2 regions of the Bacillus sp. L381 genome follow, and region 1 is predicted to be linked to the other one. Evidence: riboswitches for the same ligand, from Rfam matches in the RefSeq annotation. Region 1 holds a riboswitch; the other holds the start of a gene.

Region 1 (8,365 bases):
GTCGGCTGCATCGGACTAATGAAATCCATTGATAATTTTGACCTCAGCCATAATGTTAAGTTTTCAACATACGCTGTACCGATGATTATCGGAGAAATCCGCAGATATTTGCGGGATAACAATCCGATCCGCGTCTCGAGGTCGCTTCGCGATATCGCATATAAAGCGCTTCAAGTAAGAGAGCGGTTAATCAGTGAGACAAGCAGGGAGCCGACAGCAGAGGAAATCGCCAAAGTTCTTGAAGTGCCCCATGAAGAAATTGTGTTTGCCCTTGACGCCATCCAAGATCCGGTATCACTGTTTGAGCCGATTTATAATGACGGCGGCGATCCGATCTACGTGATGGACCAGATCAGTGATGAGCGCAATAAGGATACACAATGGATTGAGGAGCTGGCTTTGAAAGAAGGCATGAGAAGACTGAACGAACGGGAAAAAATGATTTTGCGAAAACGCTTTTTCCAGGGGAAAACCCAAATGGAAGTCGCGGAAGAAATCGGCATATCCCAAGCTCAGGTCTCAAGGCTTGAAAAGGCAGCCATTAAACAAATGAATAAGAATATCCATCAATAACGGAAAAAGCCTTTAAACATTGTGTTAAAGGCTTTTTTCATGCGCCGGTTTACGTCTGTAAAAAAGTACTGTATTCTAATGTGTAAAAGTTTTAAGAAAATTTAAATAAATAAACGGGGGAAACCGCAATGATTTTACATCTGGACAATGTATCATTAAAAAGAAACGGCAAATGGATCTTGAAAGATATCAACTGGCGCGTTGAGAAAAACGAAAATTGGGTGCTGTACGGATTAAACGGTGCCGGAAAAACCGCTTTGCTGAATATGTTATGCTCATATTACTTCCCCACTTCAGGAGAGATGCAGGTGCTCGGCCACCATTTCGGCAAAACAGAGCTCGGTGACAGACTCAGAAGGAAAATCGGCCTTGTTTCAGCAGGACTTCAGCACAAATTATATACCGCGGATTCCGCTTTTGAAATCGCCCTGAGCGGCGCGTACGCCTCAATCGGGCTGTACGAAACCCCGAGTGAACAGGTGAGGGAAAAAGCGATCGGTCTTCTGAAGGATTTAGGCGCCATCAGTTACGCCGACAGAAGGTATGAGACGTTATCACAGGGGGAAAGGCAAAGAGCGCTGATTGCGCGGGCGCTTATGGCTGATCCGGAACTGCTGATTTTGGACGAGCCCGTGACGGGTCTGGATTTTATGGCAAGAGAGCAGCTGCTGGACACGATTACGTCTATCGCTGAAAAAGAAAATGCGCCGTCCATCCTTTATGTCACCCATCATGCTGAAGAAATTCTGCCGGTATTTGATCAGGCGCTGCTTTTAAAACAAGGCGAGGTGTTCGCCTCCGGGAAAATCAGAGACATGCTTTCAGATGAGCGGCTTACAGCGTTTTTTGATATGCCTGTCAATGTCTTATGGAACAACGGCCGCCCGTTTTTAACACGTGTAAAAGCGGCATCATCCGTAAAATAACATAACGTTCACCCTGGGGGTGCTGCCATGCAGCTGAGAGAGACGTTTGTCTCAACCCTTAACGGACCTGATCCGGATCATGCCGGCGGAGGGAAGCGGTGAAAAAAGCGGAGGAAGATCCGTTTTTTACCCGTTTCATTTGATGAAACGGTTTTTTTGATACAGCCAAAGGAGAGATGCTCAATGAATCAGCTTGACATGCTGCTGCACCAAGCGGAAAAACGGCGGGACGACTTAATACATATTGCTGAAAGGTTGATAGCCTTTCCGACTCCGGCCCCGCCGGCAAGAAATACGGCAGAAGCTCAGAAGTGGGTGGCCGGATTTTTAAAAGAAACCGGCTGCTCGGTCGATATGTGGGATGTGTATCCGGAAGATCCGAACGTAGTCGGCGTTTTAAAAGGGACAGATTCAAACCGGCATCAAAGCCTGATTTTAAACGGACACATTGACGTCGCCGAGGTTCAGGGTGAAGACTGGGACTCTGACCCGTTTCAGCCGCTCGTAAAAGACGGCATGCTGATCGGAAGGGGCGCTGCTGATATGAAAGGGGGATTGGCGTGTGTTCTTTTTGCTCTGAAGCTGATACATGATGCGGGCATTAAGCTTGCGGGCGACCTTATTGTACAGTCTGTGATCGGAGAAGAAGTCGGTGAGGCGGGGACGCTGGAGTGCTGCAAACGCGGCTATCACGCGGATTTTGCGGTTGTCGCGGATACAAGCAGCCTGCATATTCAAGGGCAGGGCGGTGTAATCACCGGCTGGATAGAATTGAAAAGCAAAAAAACATTTCATGACGGCATGAGGCGTAATCTGATTCATGCGGGCGGAGGCGCATTCGGAGCGAGCGCAATCGAAAAAATGGCGAAAATCATCACTGCCTTGGGTGAGCTGGAGCGCCACTGGGCGGTAACGAAAAGCTATCCCGGCTTTGCGCCCGGCACCAATACAATCAACCCCGCCGTCATTGAAGGGGGAAGACACGCAGCGTTTGTCGCCGATGAATGCCGGTTATGGATTACCGTCCACTTTTATCCGAACGAAACACACGAACAAGCAGCCGCTGAAATCGAAGACTATATAAACCGTGTTTCTGACAGCGATCTGTGGCTCAGGGAGAACAGGCCGGTGTTCAAATGGGGCGGATCTTCCATGATTGAAGACAGAGGCGAGGTGTTCCCCGCGCTTGAAATCGACCCCGATCATCCGGCAGTTTCTGTCCTGGCGGCATCACACTCAGCTGTCAAAAAACAGGAGCCGGTCATTGATGTTTCCCAAACCGTAACTGACGGAGGGTGGCTTCATAATGCCGGGATTCCGAGTGTAATATACGGGCCCGGTGATTTAAAAAACGCCCATTCCGTAAACGAGGAAGTATCCGTTGATGAGCTTATGGACTATACAAAAGTCATGCTGAGCTTTATCCTCACCTGGTGTAACCGCAAAAAAGATTGCCCGATGTGACAAGGTTCAGCCCGGCCGTTCATATAATGGGAAAAAGAATGGGCGAAGGGCGTGATACGAATGATCAGCATATCTGAATTTCAAATAAAAGATGTGGTAAACGTGTCGAACGGAAAAAAGCTCGGCAGCATCGGTGATATTGATATTAACGTGACGACGGGGAAAATTCAGGCGATTATTTTAGGCGGCAGCGGAAAAGTTCTCGGTTTTTTCGGAAAAGAAGAGGAAATGATCATTCCTTGGCGAAATATAGTTAAAATTGGGGAAGATGTCATCTTAGTGCGTGTAAACGAACCAAAGGGGGGAGCGTAATCCTCCCTTTACTTGTAAAATGCCGGAAATCTCAATGTTTCCGGCACATTTATTTATCCGATTTTTCAATCAGCCGCTAAACGTATGCTTGAAATTGTGTTAAAATGAGTGGGAAATTACGCTTTTTTAATGTTTGTCGAAAGGTTGGATCCTCATGAATACATATCACCCGTTTAGTTTTACCACCCCCTCGGCACTCATGATAGAAGACTGGAATCGTGTGAATCAGCATAACACAAAGGTCATCGCCGGATTCACAACCAAAAACGGCGGTGTCAGCAATCCTCCGTATGAGTCATTAAATACCGGATTGCACGTCCGGGACGAAGCTCATGATGTTGTGAAAAACCGTGAAGTCATAGCGTCCTTATGCGGTACTGATCTGGATTCCTGGGTATTCGCAGATCAGACACATGAAAACCGCGTCCGACACGTGACGGCCGGGGATAAAGGAAAAGGGGCGAGAGACTATTCCTCCGCATTCCGCGGGACGGACGGGCTCTATACGAAAGATACGAATCTTTTTTTGGCCCTGTGTTTTGCAGACTGTGTGCCCTTGTATTTTTATGACCCGGTGAATTCCATTATCGGCGCTGCCCATGCCGGATGGAAGGGGACGGTCAGACAAATCGGGCGCATCATGACGGAACGCTGGGTAAACGAAGAAGGCTCGCGCTTAACAGATATTCAGGCTGTCATCGGTCCGTCTATCAGTGCAGGAAGCTATACCGTCGACGACCGCGTCATCAATGAAGTCCGGGCGCTGCCTTTTTCGGCTGAATCCGCCATATGTGAAACGGAAAAAGGCCAGTATCAGCTTGATTTAAAAGAGGTCAACCGCCTTCTTCTGATACATTGCGGCATTCCGGAAGAAAACATTTCAGTCAGCGGTTTATGCACTGAACGAGAGCGTGAATTATTCTTTTCACACCGCCGCGACAAAGGGAAAACGGGACGCATGATGTCCTTTATCGGAATGAAGGAGGCATAAGTTATCTTGCGTGTTGCTGATCAATTACGACATATAAACGAAAGAATAAACGAAGCATGTAACAGATCGGGCCGAAGCCCCGAAGATGTAACCGTCATCGCGGTTACAAAATACGTATCAGCCGAAAGGGCTCAAGAGGCCGTCGATGCTGGTATTACAAGTCTGGGAGAAAACCGGGATGCAGAGCTTATCCGCAAGCAGGATGTCATCAAAGGCAGCCCGGAGTGGCACTTTATCGGCAGTCTTCAGACCAGAAAGGTGAAGGCGGTCGTTGACCGTGTATCTTATATTCATTCCTTAGACAGACTGTCATTGGCAAAAGAGATTGAAAAACGGGCGCCGCATGCGGTTCGCTGTTTTGTGCAGGTGAATACTTCGCTTGAGCCGTCTAAGCACGGTTTGAAAACAGAGGAGGTCATCCCCTTTATCAGAGAGCTTTCTGACTTTAGAAACATTTCTGTAGAGGGCCTGATGACGATGGCTCCCCTGACAGACGATACAGAAACGATCAGAGCCTGCTTCCGGCAATTGCGTGATCTGAGGGAACAGGTGCAGCAGCTGAATCAGACAAACGCGCCGTGCCGGGAACTTTCAATGGGCATGTCAAATGATTATGAAATCGCTGTTGAAGAGGGCGCTACTTTTATCCGAATCGGCTCTTCATTAGTCGGAAATGAAACGGGGGGTGTAAACAAATGAGCATGAAAAATAAACTGAAAAACTTTTTCTCAATGGATGAGGAGGAGTACGAGTACGAATACATTGAAACAGAGAAGGATCATCCGGAAGAACACGAACAGCAGAAAGATAAACAGCCTGCCTACGCCCAGAAGCCGGCGGGGAAGCAGAACGTAGTAAGCTTGCAAAGTGTTCAGAAATCCTCTAAAGTGGTGTTGAGTGAACCGCGTGTATATGCGGAAGCGCAGGAAATCGCCGATCATTTAAAGAACAGGCGGGCGGTTGTCGTCAATCTACAGCGCATCCAGCATGATCAGGCGAAAAGAATCGTCGACTTTTTAAGCGGAACCGTCTATGCTATCGGCGGCGACATTCAAAGAATCGGTTCGGATATTTTTCTGTGCACGCCTGATAATGTCGATGTTTCCGGCACGATTTCGGAGCTCATAAATGAAGACGAACATCAGAGGTGGTAAAGCAGGATGATTCTTTATCAAATTTTTTCCGTTCTGAGTTATTTAATTTACATCTACTCGTTTGCCCTGATTATCTATATCTTTATGTCATGGGTGCCGAGTACGAGAGAAACGGCGGTCGGACGGTTTCTCGCAGCGATTTGCGAACCGTACCTAGAACCGTTCAGAAGGATCATTCCGCCCATTGCCATGCTGGATATATCCCCGATTGTAGCGATTATCGTGCTTCGATTTGCCACGACGGGACTTTGGGGCCTGTACCGCATGATCGCAATGTATACTTGAATGTGACAGTTTGATACGGGCTTGGCACCAGCCAAGCCTCTTTACATAGAAAGGAAAGAACATGAGCGATATTTACCAGCACTTCAGACAAGACGAGCGGCCTTTTATTGATCAGGTGCTTGAATGGAAACAGATTGTCCTGGACCAGTACCGGATGAAGCTGACTGATTTCTTAGATCCCCGGGAACAGGTGATTGTAAAAGCCGTTATCGGTGATACCTGCGGCCTTGCGTTTTTCGGAGGCTATGACAGGGCTGAACGCAAACGCGCGATTTTATACCCTGAATATATGGAACCTGAACAGGATGATTTTGAGCTCCGGGCTTTTGAAGTTCAATACGCTGAAAAATTCGTCAGCATCGACCACCGCTCTCTTCTCGGGTCATTAATGGGAATCGGCTTAAAGCGGCAGAAATACGGTGATCTGATTTTCTCGGAGGAAGCCGTGCAGCTTATCGTCTCAGGTGAAATCGCCGATTTTGTCGGCACCCAGCTGACCAAAGCGGGCAAAGCGCCGGTAAAGCTTGAGAAAATCGAGCTTTCCGCACTTCACATTCCCGCTTCAGATGTCGAAATAAGGGATGACACGGTTTCTTCATTACGCCTTGACGCCGTCTGCGCTTCAATGAGCAGGCAATCCCGGCAGAAAGCCCAGACGCTTGTGAAAAACGGGCTCGTTAAGGTGAATTGGAAAGCCGTTGAGGATCCTTCCTATCAGGTTGCTGAAGGGGACATGCTTTCGATTCGGGGCTTCGGACGATGCAGTTTGACAAAAGTTGACGGAAAAACGAAAAAAGACAAATGGAAAGTTACGTTTGAACGGCAAAAATAAGTCGTTTTTTCAGTTTTTTTCTCCATCTGTGCCGTATTTGTTTTATAATGTGAACTAGATAACCGTACAGAAATGTAAAAATGGAGGTGGCAATATGCCATTAACGCCGAATGATATCCATAACAAAACGTTTACAAAAGGTTTTCGCGGATATGATGAAGATGAAGTAAATGAATTTTTAATGCAGGTCAGAAAAGATTACGAAATTGCACTCCGTAAAAAAACGGAGCTTGAGGCGAAAGTGAACGAGCTGGACGAAAAAATCGGCCACTTTGCCAATATTGAAGAAACGCTGAATAAGTCAATTCTCGTAGCCCAGGAAGCGGCAGAAGACGTAAAGCGCAACTCGCAGAAAGAAGCGAAGCTGATCGTCCGTGAAGCTGAAAAAAATGCCGACCGCATTATCAATGAGTCGCTTTCCAAATCAAGAAAAATCGCAATGGAAATTGAAGAGCTGAAGAAACAGTCTAAAGTGTTCAGAACGCGTTTCCAAATGCTGATTGAAGCGCAGCTCGACCTGCTGAAAAACGATGATTGGGATCATCTGTTAGAATACGAAGTCGACGCGGTATTTGAGGAAAAAGAATAATTTTCTGATTTTCTTGACATTCTCCGGCCCGTTCGAATATAATACGTTCATAAATTCAGATGAAAAGACGATTGAAAGGGACCGGCATGACTCAAAACAGGCTATAAAGCGAACCGGGGAAGGTGAAAGCCCGGGATGGCCGGAAGCATGCAGATCAGCCCTTTAGTTTCCTTTCTGAACCGCCAGTAGGAAAGGACGTTCCATCACGTTACGATGTTCGAGAGGAAAGGACGGCTGACCCGTTTTTTCTAAAAGGGTGGTACCGCGAGATAAGCTTTCTCGTCCCTTATGGGATGAGAGGGCTTTTTTTATTTTCTGAATAATGTTGTGGAGGAATGAAAATGGATTACAAAGATACGCTGTTAATGCCGAAAACAGATTTTCCGATGCGCGGAAATCTGCCGAACCGTGAGCCGGACATGCAAAAAGATTGGGAGGAGCAGGACATTTACCGTCTTGTTCAAGAACGGACGAAAGACCGCCCGAAATTCGTATTGCATGACGGACCTCCTTATGCAAACGGAGACATCCACATGGGCCATGCCCTGAACAAAATTCTGAAAGATTTTATCGTCCGTTATAAATCAATGAGCGGCTATAATGCACCGTATGTGCCGGGCTGGGACACACACGGCCTGCCGATCGAAACGGCGCTGACGAAAAATAAAAAAGTAAACCGGAAAGAAATGTCCGTAGCCGATTTCCGCAAGCTTTGCGAAGAATATGCATGGCAGCAGATCGAAAGACAGCGCGAACAATTTAAGCGTCTCGGCGTCAGAGGCGATTGGGAAAACCCATATGTTACGCTTCAGCCTGAATTTGAAGCGCAGCAGATCCGCGTTTTCGGTGAAATGGCGAAAAGAGGCTATATTTATAAAGGCCTGAAGCCTGTCAACTGGTCGCCTTCCAGTGAATCTGCCTTAGCAGAAGCGGAAATTGAATATCAGGACAAACGTTCCGCGTCTATTTATGTTGCATTTAAGGTAAAAGACGGCAAAGGCGTTCTGGAAAACGGAGAAAGCTTTATTATCTGGACGACGACGCCTTGGACGATCCCTGCCAACCTCGGAATTTCCGTTCATCCTGACCTTGAATACAATGTCATCAAGGTTGGAGACAAGCGTTACGTAGTGGCGGCTGAATTAATCGAAAGCGTCGCGCAGGCATGCGGATTTGAAAATCCGGAAGTTGTCGCATCATATAAAGGCAGAGAATTAGAATACATCACTGCAGAACATC
Region 2 (6,815 bases), 590 kb from region 1:
GCGGGAAGCGCCTCCGGATGAGAAGCTTTGAATTCTTTTGTTTTGACATGGGCGATACGTGTTTCTTCCTTTTTATCCGTTGCAGAAGATGCTTCTTCTCCTGCACCCCCTAACGCGCACCCTGATAACATGAAGGCTACAGACGACGCGAGTAAGATGCCCGTTGTTTTTATCTTCAATGTGTTCCTCTTCATTTTGATCGGACCCCCGCATGCTTTTCATCTATCTTTATATAAATCTGCTCCATCTGTTCTTGATTCCTCATAATCTCCCGTTTGTTTTTCTCTACAAGCAGTTCGAAATTCAATGTGTGTTTTCTGTACTTTTTTCGCTTTTTACTCTTTTTGCGCACTTGTGTCGCCTTTTGTAACGCCACTTTTCATCCCTCCGCTTTTCATTCAATGGCTTTTACGCAAAAAAGGCCCTTATCTGTTTACAAGATAAGGGCCTTCGGTGATCCGATCAGCCATCGTTTGGAAATATGTAATGATTATGTTAATTCATACAATCCCTACCTGTCAACTATAATTTCAAATAACGTATCCTCCCGGGGGTTTTCCTCATACACTCTCTTATTTTTCCGCATATGTTAGAAAAAATAGCAGAACACGAGTGAAAGAGAGTGAGAGTGTGGAAAAGACAACATTGACCGGGCGCATCGTCAGAAGGGATGACCCGGACTATAATGAAGCAAGAACCAATATCAACTTAAACCTGCAACGATATCCAGACATCATTGTGTTTTGCCAAAACAAACTTGATGCCGTCAATGCGCTGAAATGGGCGCGTGAGAATAACGTACCTTTCCGCATCAGAGGCGGAAGACACAGCTACGAGAATTTTTCCCTGTTAAATAACGGGCTTGTCATTGACCTCAGTGAAATGAAGAAAATAAGAGTGAATAAGGATAAGCGGCTGGTCTCGATTGAAGCGGGTGCCGAATTGGGAGATGTGTACCGGACACTCTGGCGGTACGGCTTGACCCTTCCTGCGGGAACCATCGCAAATGTGGGAATCACGGGGCTGACGCTTGGGGGAGGAATCGGATATTTAACAAGGTCTGCCGGCCTTACTTGCGATCGTCTCCTTCAGCTCGAGATGATCATAGCAGACGAAAAAGCGGGTGCCGAATTGATCACAGTCAACCGCGCAAAGCACTCTGATTTATTTTGGGCGTCTCAGGGCGGAGGCGGCGGCAACTTCGGCATTGTCACATCCATGATATTTAAAGCCGTGCCGATTTCGTACGTGACTGTTTTTTCTGTCACTTGGGACTGGGATGATTTCGACGAAGTATTTCATACGTGGCAGCAGTGGGCTCCATTTACAGATAACCGGCTTACTTCATCAATTCAGTTTTGGCCTAAGGAAGTCAACCGCATAGAAGCGCTCGGCCAATTTATCGGGACAAAAGATGAGCTGAAAGAACTGCTGGCTCCGTTAATGAAAGCGGGAAACCCGAGAAGCGGCATGGTCAAGACAGTTCCGTTTATTAGAGCGGCAGCCTTTTTTAACAGACGGGGAGGCAATGAGCCGCAAAAGATAAAGCGGTCAGGATCCTTTATTGAAAAACCTTTGTCAACACGCGCAATTTCCACTTTAAAGCGCTACTTGCAGCACGCTCCGAATAAAAACGCCAGTGTCTGGCAGCAATCTCTCGGCGGGGCAGCCGGACGAATCGCTTCGGATCAAACGGCATTCTATTATCGAAACGCAATCATTGCCCAGGAATATTTAACAAGCTGGACGTCTCCTGAAGAGGAAAGACAAAACGTCCGCTGGATCGAAGGGCTGAGAACATCTCTTTCAAGAGAAACGATGGGGGATTACGTGAATTGGCCTGATATAGACATCAGAAACTGGCTGCGGACATATTACGGAGAAAATGTTGACCGCCTCCGTCAAGTCAAAACGAAGTATGACCCGGAAAACGTATTCCGCTTTGAGCAGAGCATCCCGCCGCTTCGAAGGTTATCGTTTTTCTAAAAAAGATGAAGATGGACACACTCCATCCTCATCTTTTCTTTTTATTGATATAAACGGCTTCCTTTCTCTGCAAACTCTTTTGCTTTTTCCTTCAATCCTTCATTGACGGCCTCGTCTTCAGTCAGACCGTTTTCTTTCGCATAATCGCGAATATCCTGAGAAATTCTCATGCTGCAAAACTTCGGACCGCACATCGAACAGAAGTGAGCCGTTTTTGCGCCTTCAGCCGGCAGCGTTTCATCATGATATTCCATTGCTCTTTCAGGATCAAGCGACAAATGAAATTGATCGCGCCACCGGAATTCAAACCGCGCCTTAGACAGAGCGTCATCACGGATCTGAGCACCCGGATGCCCTTTGGCAAGGTCTGCGGCATGCGCCGCGATTTTGTACGTAATGACGCCTTCTCTTACATCATCACGATTCGGCAGGCCCAAATGCTCCTTCGGGGTGACATAACAAAGCATCGCCGTGCCGTACCAGCCGATCATCGCCGCGCCGATCGCCGAAGTTATATGGTCATAACCCGGAGCGATATCTGTCGTTAATGGCCCGAGCGTGTAAAAAGGCGCCTCTTTACAAATTTCCATCTGCTTGTCCATGTTTTCCTTAATTTTATGCATCGGCACATGGCCCGGTCCTTCAATCATCACTTGCACATCATGCTTCCATGCGATTTCCGTCAATTCTCCGAGAGTCTCCAATTCAGCAAATTGCGCTTCATCATTGGCATCTGCAATCGAACCAGGACGCAGCCCGTCACCAAGAGAAAAAGCAATATCATATGTCTTCATGATTTCGCAGATTTCTTCAAAATGCGTGTACAGAAAGCTTTCCTGATGATGAGCAAGGCACCATTGCGCCATAATTGCCCCGCCGCGGGAGACGATCCCCGTCGTGCGTTTGGCCGTTAACGGGACGTAACGAAGCAATACGCCGGCATGGATGGTGAAATAATCCACGCCCTGCTCCGCCTGCTCAATCAGTGTGTCACGATAAATTTCCCACGTTAAATCCTCGGCAGCGCCATTTACTTTTTCAAGCGCCTGATAAATCGGCACCGTCCCCACAGGCACGGGGGAATTGCGGATGATCCATTCACGTGTCGTATGAATGTCTTTTCCCGTCGATAAGTCCATCATCGTATCAGCGCCCCAGCGAATCGCCCACGTCATTTTTTCGACTTCTTCTTCGATAGAAGACGTAACAGCCGAGTTGCCGATATTTGCATTGATTTTCACATGAAAATTCCGGCCGATAATCATCGGCTCGCTTTCCGGATGGTTGACGTTAGAAGGAATAATCGCCCGGCCGCTCGCCACCTCTTCCCTCACAAATTCGGGAGAAACATGCTCGCGTATTGCGATAAACTCCATTTCCGGCGTAATGATGCCTTTTCTCGCATAATGCAATTGTGTTATGTTTTTCCCTGCCTTGGCCCGCCGCGGCTTCCGCTGTAAACCGGGGTATTCGGCAGTATGATCTTCTTTTTTATAGCCGTTGTCCTCAGGCTTTACAGTCCTTCCAGCATATTCCTCTGTATCGCCGCGCCCGGTAATCCACTCTGTGCGGACCGGCCTGAGACCTTCATGAATATGAATCTGTACATCCGGGTCTGTATACGGTCCGCTCGTATCATAAACACGGACCGGCGGATTCTCCTCTTCACCGAACGCCCCCGTTGTCGCACTCAGGCTGATTTCCCGCATCGGCACTCGTATGCCAGGCGAAGAACCCTTTACATAAACCTTTTTACTGCCTGAAAAACTCGACATAATGGAAATGTTCGCTTGCTGTACTGATTGATTTTGCATACAAATCTCTCCTTTATCATTTGAATAACAGAATCAAGCTCAGCACCAGCACAAAAAACCGGGTTCAATAGAGAACCCGGTTTTGCAGTCAGAAAGAAACTATTATTGTTTTCATCAACAATAATAAAACCTTTACTTCCCCACGCTGGTACGAACCAGATCAGGTCCAAAGGGTTAAGAAGCCGCCGCTTCTCTCTCAGCCCGCTTAAACGGGCACCCCCAGTAACTATGAATTTCGGTTTCATCGTAACATAAGTTGTATACAAAAAAAAGCATATTATTAAAATTCAGATAACGAAGCGGTCATAAGCTCTGTGTCCCTAACGCCTTCTTCGGTATCAAAAACCCGATACCCCTTTGCCGTTTCCCGGGAAGAGACAGCTTGGAACAGCTGACCGTCTTTATAATGCAGCGCAGCGCCGTCATCAGCGGCATAGCCTTCCCGGAGTTTCTTTTCTGAAATCAGACGGTGATACGCCGGTCTGCGCTCCTCTTCTCCGTCATAGTGCGGACAAAAGCTGCCCGGCAAAAACCCTAAAGCTCGCAGCTCTCTCAAATCTCCCGCTGAATCCGTCACACCTTCTTCAAACCAGCAAATCGCCCCGGCGCTGAGGCCCGCCAGGATGATGCCGCTTTCCCAAGCCTCACGAAGAATAAGGTCAAGCCCCCACTCTTTCCATAAGACAAGCATATTGCGGGTATTACCGCCGCCGACATATATAATATCTTTCTTCATGAGAAAAGATCTGAGGTCAGAACGAGGCGGTTTAAACAGCGACAAGTGATCAGGCTCACACTCCAGCTTATGAAAGGCCTGATAAAACCTGGCGATATAATTCTCCGAATCTCCGCTTGCCGTCGGCAAAAAACAAACTCTCGGCTCTGGTCTCACCGACTGCTCCAAAATATATTGATCCAGCACAAGATGATCCGGCTCCATGGAAAACCCCCCGCCGCCCAATGCAATAATCTGCTTCATCGCCATCACCTCTTTTTTCTCAAGTATAACTTAAAAAAGCGTTATCCCATTCCGGATGCCGCCTTCAAATTATTTCTTTGTTATCTGAAAAATGAAAAGACACCGTATAAAACAACGGAGATCCCTGCAGCGATAAGCGCCGGAACAAGCTTCGAACGGGCATACTTCACAACATCGATCCCCAAAACCGTACAGGTTGTCACCGTATTATCACTGAGAGGGGAAGCAAACGCTCCAAATGTTCCGCTGGCAAAAACGGCCCCAATCGCTAATAATAAGCTGGTATGCGACTGAACCGCCAGCGTCACGCCGAGCGGCATTAAAAGCCCCCAAGTCCCCCAAGATGATCCGATAAAATAGGATATAACCGCTCCAAGTATAAAAAGAGATGGCGCAATAAACATATGGGGGATCCATGACGTTAAATGAGAAGTAACATATTTCGAAAACCCCAGATCCTCAGATACTGCTGTTACGGCCCAAATCAGCGATAACATAATAATAACGTTTACCAATTCGTTTCCGCCCTTAATAAAATGCGTCACAAGCTCGCTTGCGTGAAAACGCTGAAACATAAAAAGAGCAAATGCTGCAATAACCGCTGCCAATAATGCGGTTAACATGACGCCAAGCATATCGCTTTTGATAAAAGCATTCAAAAACCCTTGTGCTTTTGAATGGCCGTCCCACCAGCTGAGAAACAGTGTTAACAGTAAAAACAGCCCGATTGGAATGATTAAATTCCACGGCCGAATCGGTGTTTCCTTAATATAAGCACGGTGCGCCGAATCTAACTCCTCCTGCTGGTCAGCATGTACATCCCCGCCCTTTTCGAACATCCCCGTGTGTCCTCCGTGAATATCCGGGATCGTCCCTGTTTCCATGTTAAATGAGCCGGAGCCTTTTGAAAGCAATACACCGCTGTTCTGCGGGATCGGTTCCGTATGTTTATTATGTTCCCGAGAAGGAATTTGTCCGTTCCTTTCTGTTTTTTCCAAGCTTTCATCTTCTTTTTGTTTCTTAAAAAAGCAGTAATAAATACCGACTAAAATAATCAAAATGGAGAAAAAATTGAAGGGAATACTTTTCACATAGACCGTGTAAGCCGGCTGATCTATCCCTGACGTTTTGAGGGCCTGTCCGATAATGGAAACCATGTAGCCGACAAATGCCGTTGCTACCGGAATCAAGGCAATGACCGGGTTTGCTGTAAACTCAATAGCATACGCAATTTTCTGTTTCGACAGGTCCAGACGCTTGCTTATAGCTTTCATAATCGGCGCAATTGTAACGATGCGAAAGTCCGGTTCGCTGAATGTGCCTAATGTCGACAGCCATGCAAGCAGCATCGCGCCTTTTTTGGTTTTAACCTTTTTACTGATCAAATGGACGAACCCTTTTATCCCGCCGGTTAACTTTATAATCCCCACAAGGCCGGCAAATGAATATAGAAAAACAATGATTCTAATATTATTGATTACGACAATGTTGCTGATCAAATAATGAACCATATGCTCAATCCCGCCAAGCAAGCTCGGATGTAAAAGATAACTTCCGACCAGCAAACCGACAAACAGACCGGACTGCACTTGCTTTGTAATGATTGAAATGGGAATGACCAGAATAAATGGGATAAGGCAAGCCCAAGTACCTTCCATAAAAAACACCTCTTTCAAAGAACTTTTTGTTAGTATCTTTGAAAAATACGGATTTATACAATCCCAGGTGTATCATGTTTTCATAAGCCCTGGATGATGTTTTTATACAACAAAAAAGGCTTCTACATAATGTAGAAGCCTTTGTATACCGGTGGCCGGGGTCGAACCGGCACTCCAGAAGGAACACGATTTTGAGTCGTGCGCGTCTGCCAATTCCGCCACACCGGCATGTAATGTCGTGTTCAACCGACGTATATAAATATAACATGCATTTTATAAAGTGTCAACGGTTTTAGTAAAGTTTTTTTAATGGTAATGCTGTATACACACGAAATAAGGAGAAACCTATATTTATAGTTTTTACGTTTTTATTATAAA

Evidence for each region. Region 1 has a riboswitch for thiamine pyrophosphate ahead of QRX25_RS07455 (acetylornithine deacetylase). Riboswitches for the same ligand answer to the same signal wherever they lie in the genome.
Region 2: it holds a riboswitch for thiamine pyrophosphate, as region 1 does, so the genes downstream of both, thiC (phosphomethylpyrimidine synthase ThiC) here and QRX25_RS07455 (acetylornithine deacetylase) in region 1, are expected to answer to the same signal.

What each region holds. Positions count from the first base shown of each region.
Region 1 is NZ_CP127224.1:1,460,131-1,468,495, forward strand. It holds gene sigG (RNA polymerase sporulation sigma factor SigG) at 1-573, shown strand, start outside; gene QRX25_RS07450 (ABC transporter ATP-binding protein) at 702-1,499, shown strand; TPP riboswitch at 1,505-1,610, shown strand; gene QRX25_RS07455 (acetylornithine deacetylase) at 1,683-2,963, shown strand; gene QRX25_RS07460 (YlmC/YmxH family sporulation protein) at 3,024-3,275, shown strand; gene pgeF (peptidoglycan editing factor PgeF) at 3,430-4,266, shown strand; gene QRX25_RS07470 (YggS family pyridoxal phosphate-dependent enzyme) at 4,273-4,965, shown strand; gene sepF (cell division protein SepF) at 4,962-5,420, shown strand; gene QRX25_RS07480 (YggT family protein) at 5,427-5,705, shown strand; gene QRX25_RS07485 (YlmH family RNA-binding protein) at 5,767-6,537, shown strand; gene divIVA (septum site-determining protein DivIVA) at 6,632-7,126, shown strand; gene ileS (isoleucine--tRNA ligase) at 7,468-8,365, shown strand, end outside.
Region 2 is NZ_CP127224.1:867,701-874,515, reverse strand. It holds gene QRX25_RS04325 (ABC transporter substrate-binding protein) at 1-194, opposite strand, end outside; gene QRX25_RS04320 (FbpB family small basic protein) at 191-376, opposite strand; gene QRX25_RS04315 (FAD-binding oxidoreductase) at 631-1,986, shown strand; gene thiC (phosphomethylpyrimidine synthase ThiC) at 2,028-3,800, opposite strand; TPP riboswitch at 3,921-4,031, opposite strand; gene QRX25_RS04305 (Type 1 glutamine amidotransferase-like domain-containing protein) at 4,081-4,779, opposite strand; gene QRX25_RS04300 (Na+/H+ antiporter NhaC family protein) at 4,860-6,437, opposite strand; tRNA gene QRX25_RS04295 (tRNA-Leu) at 6,584-6,665, opposite strand.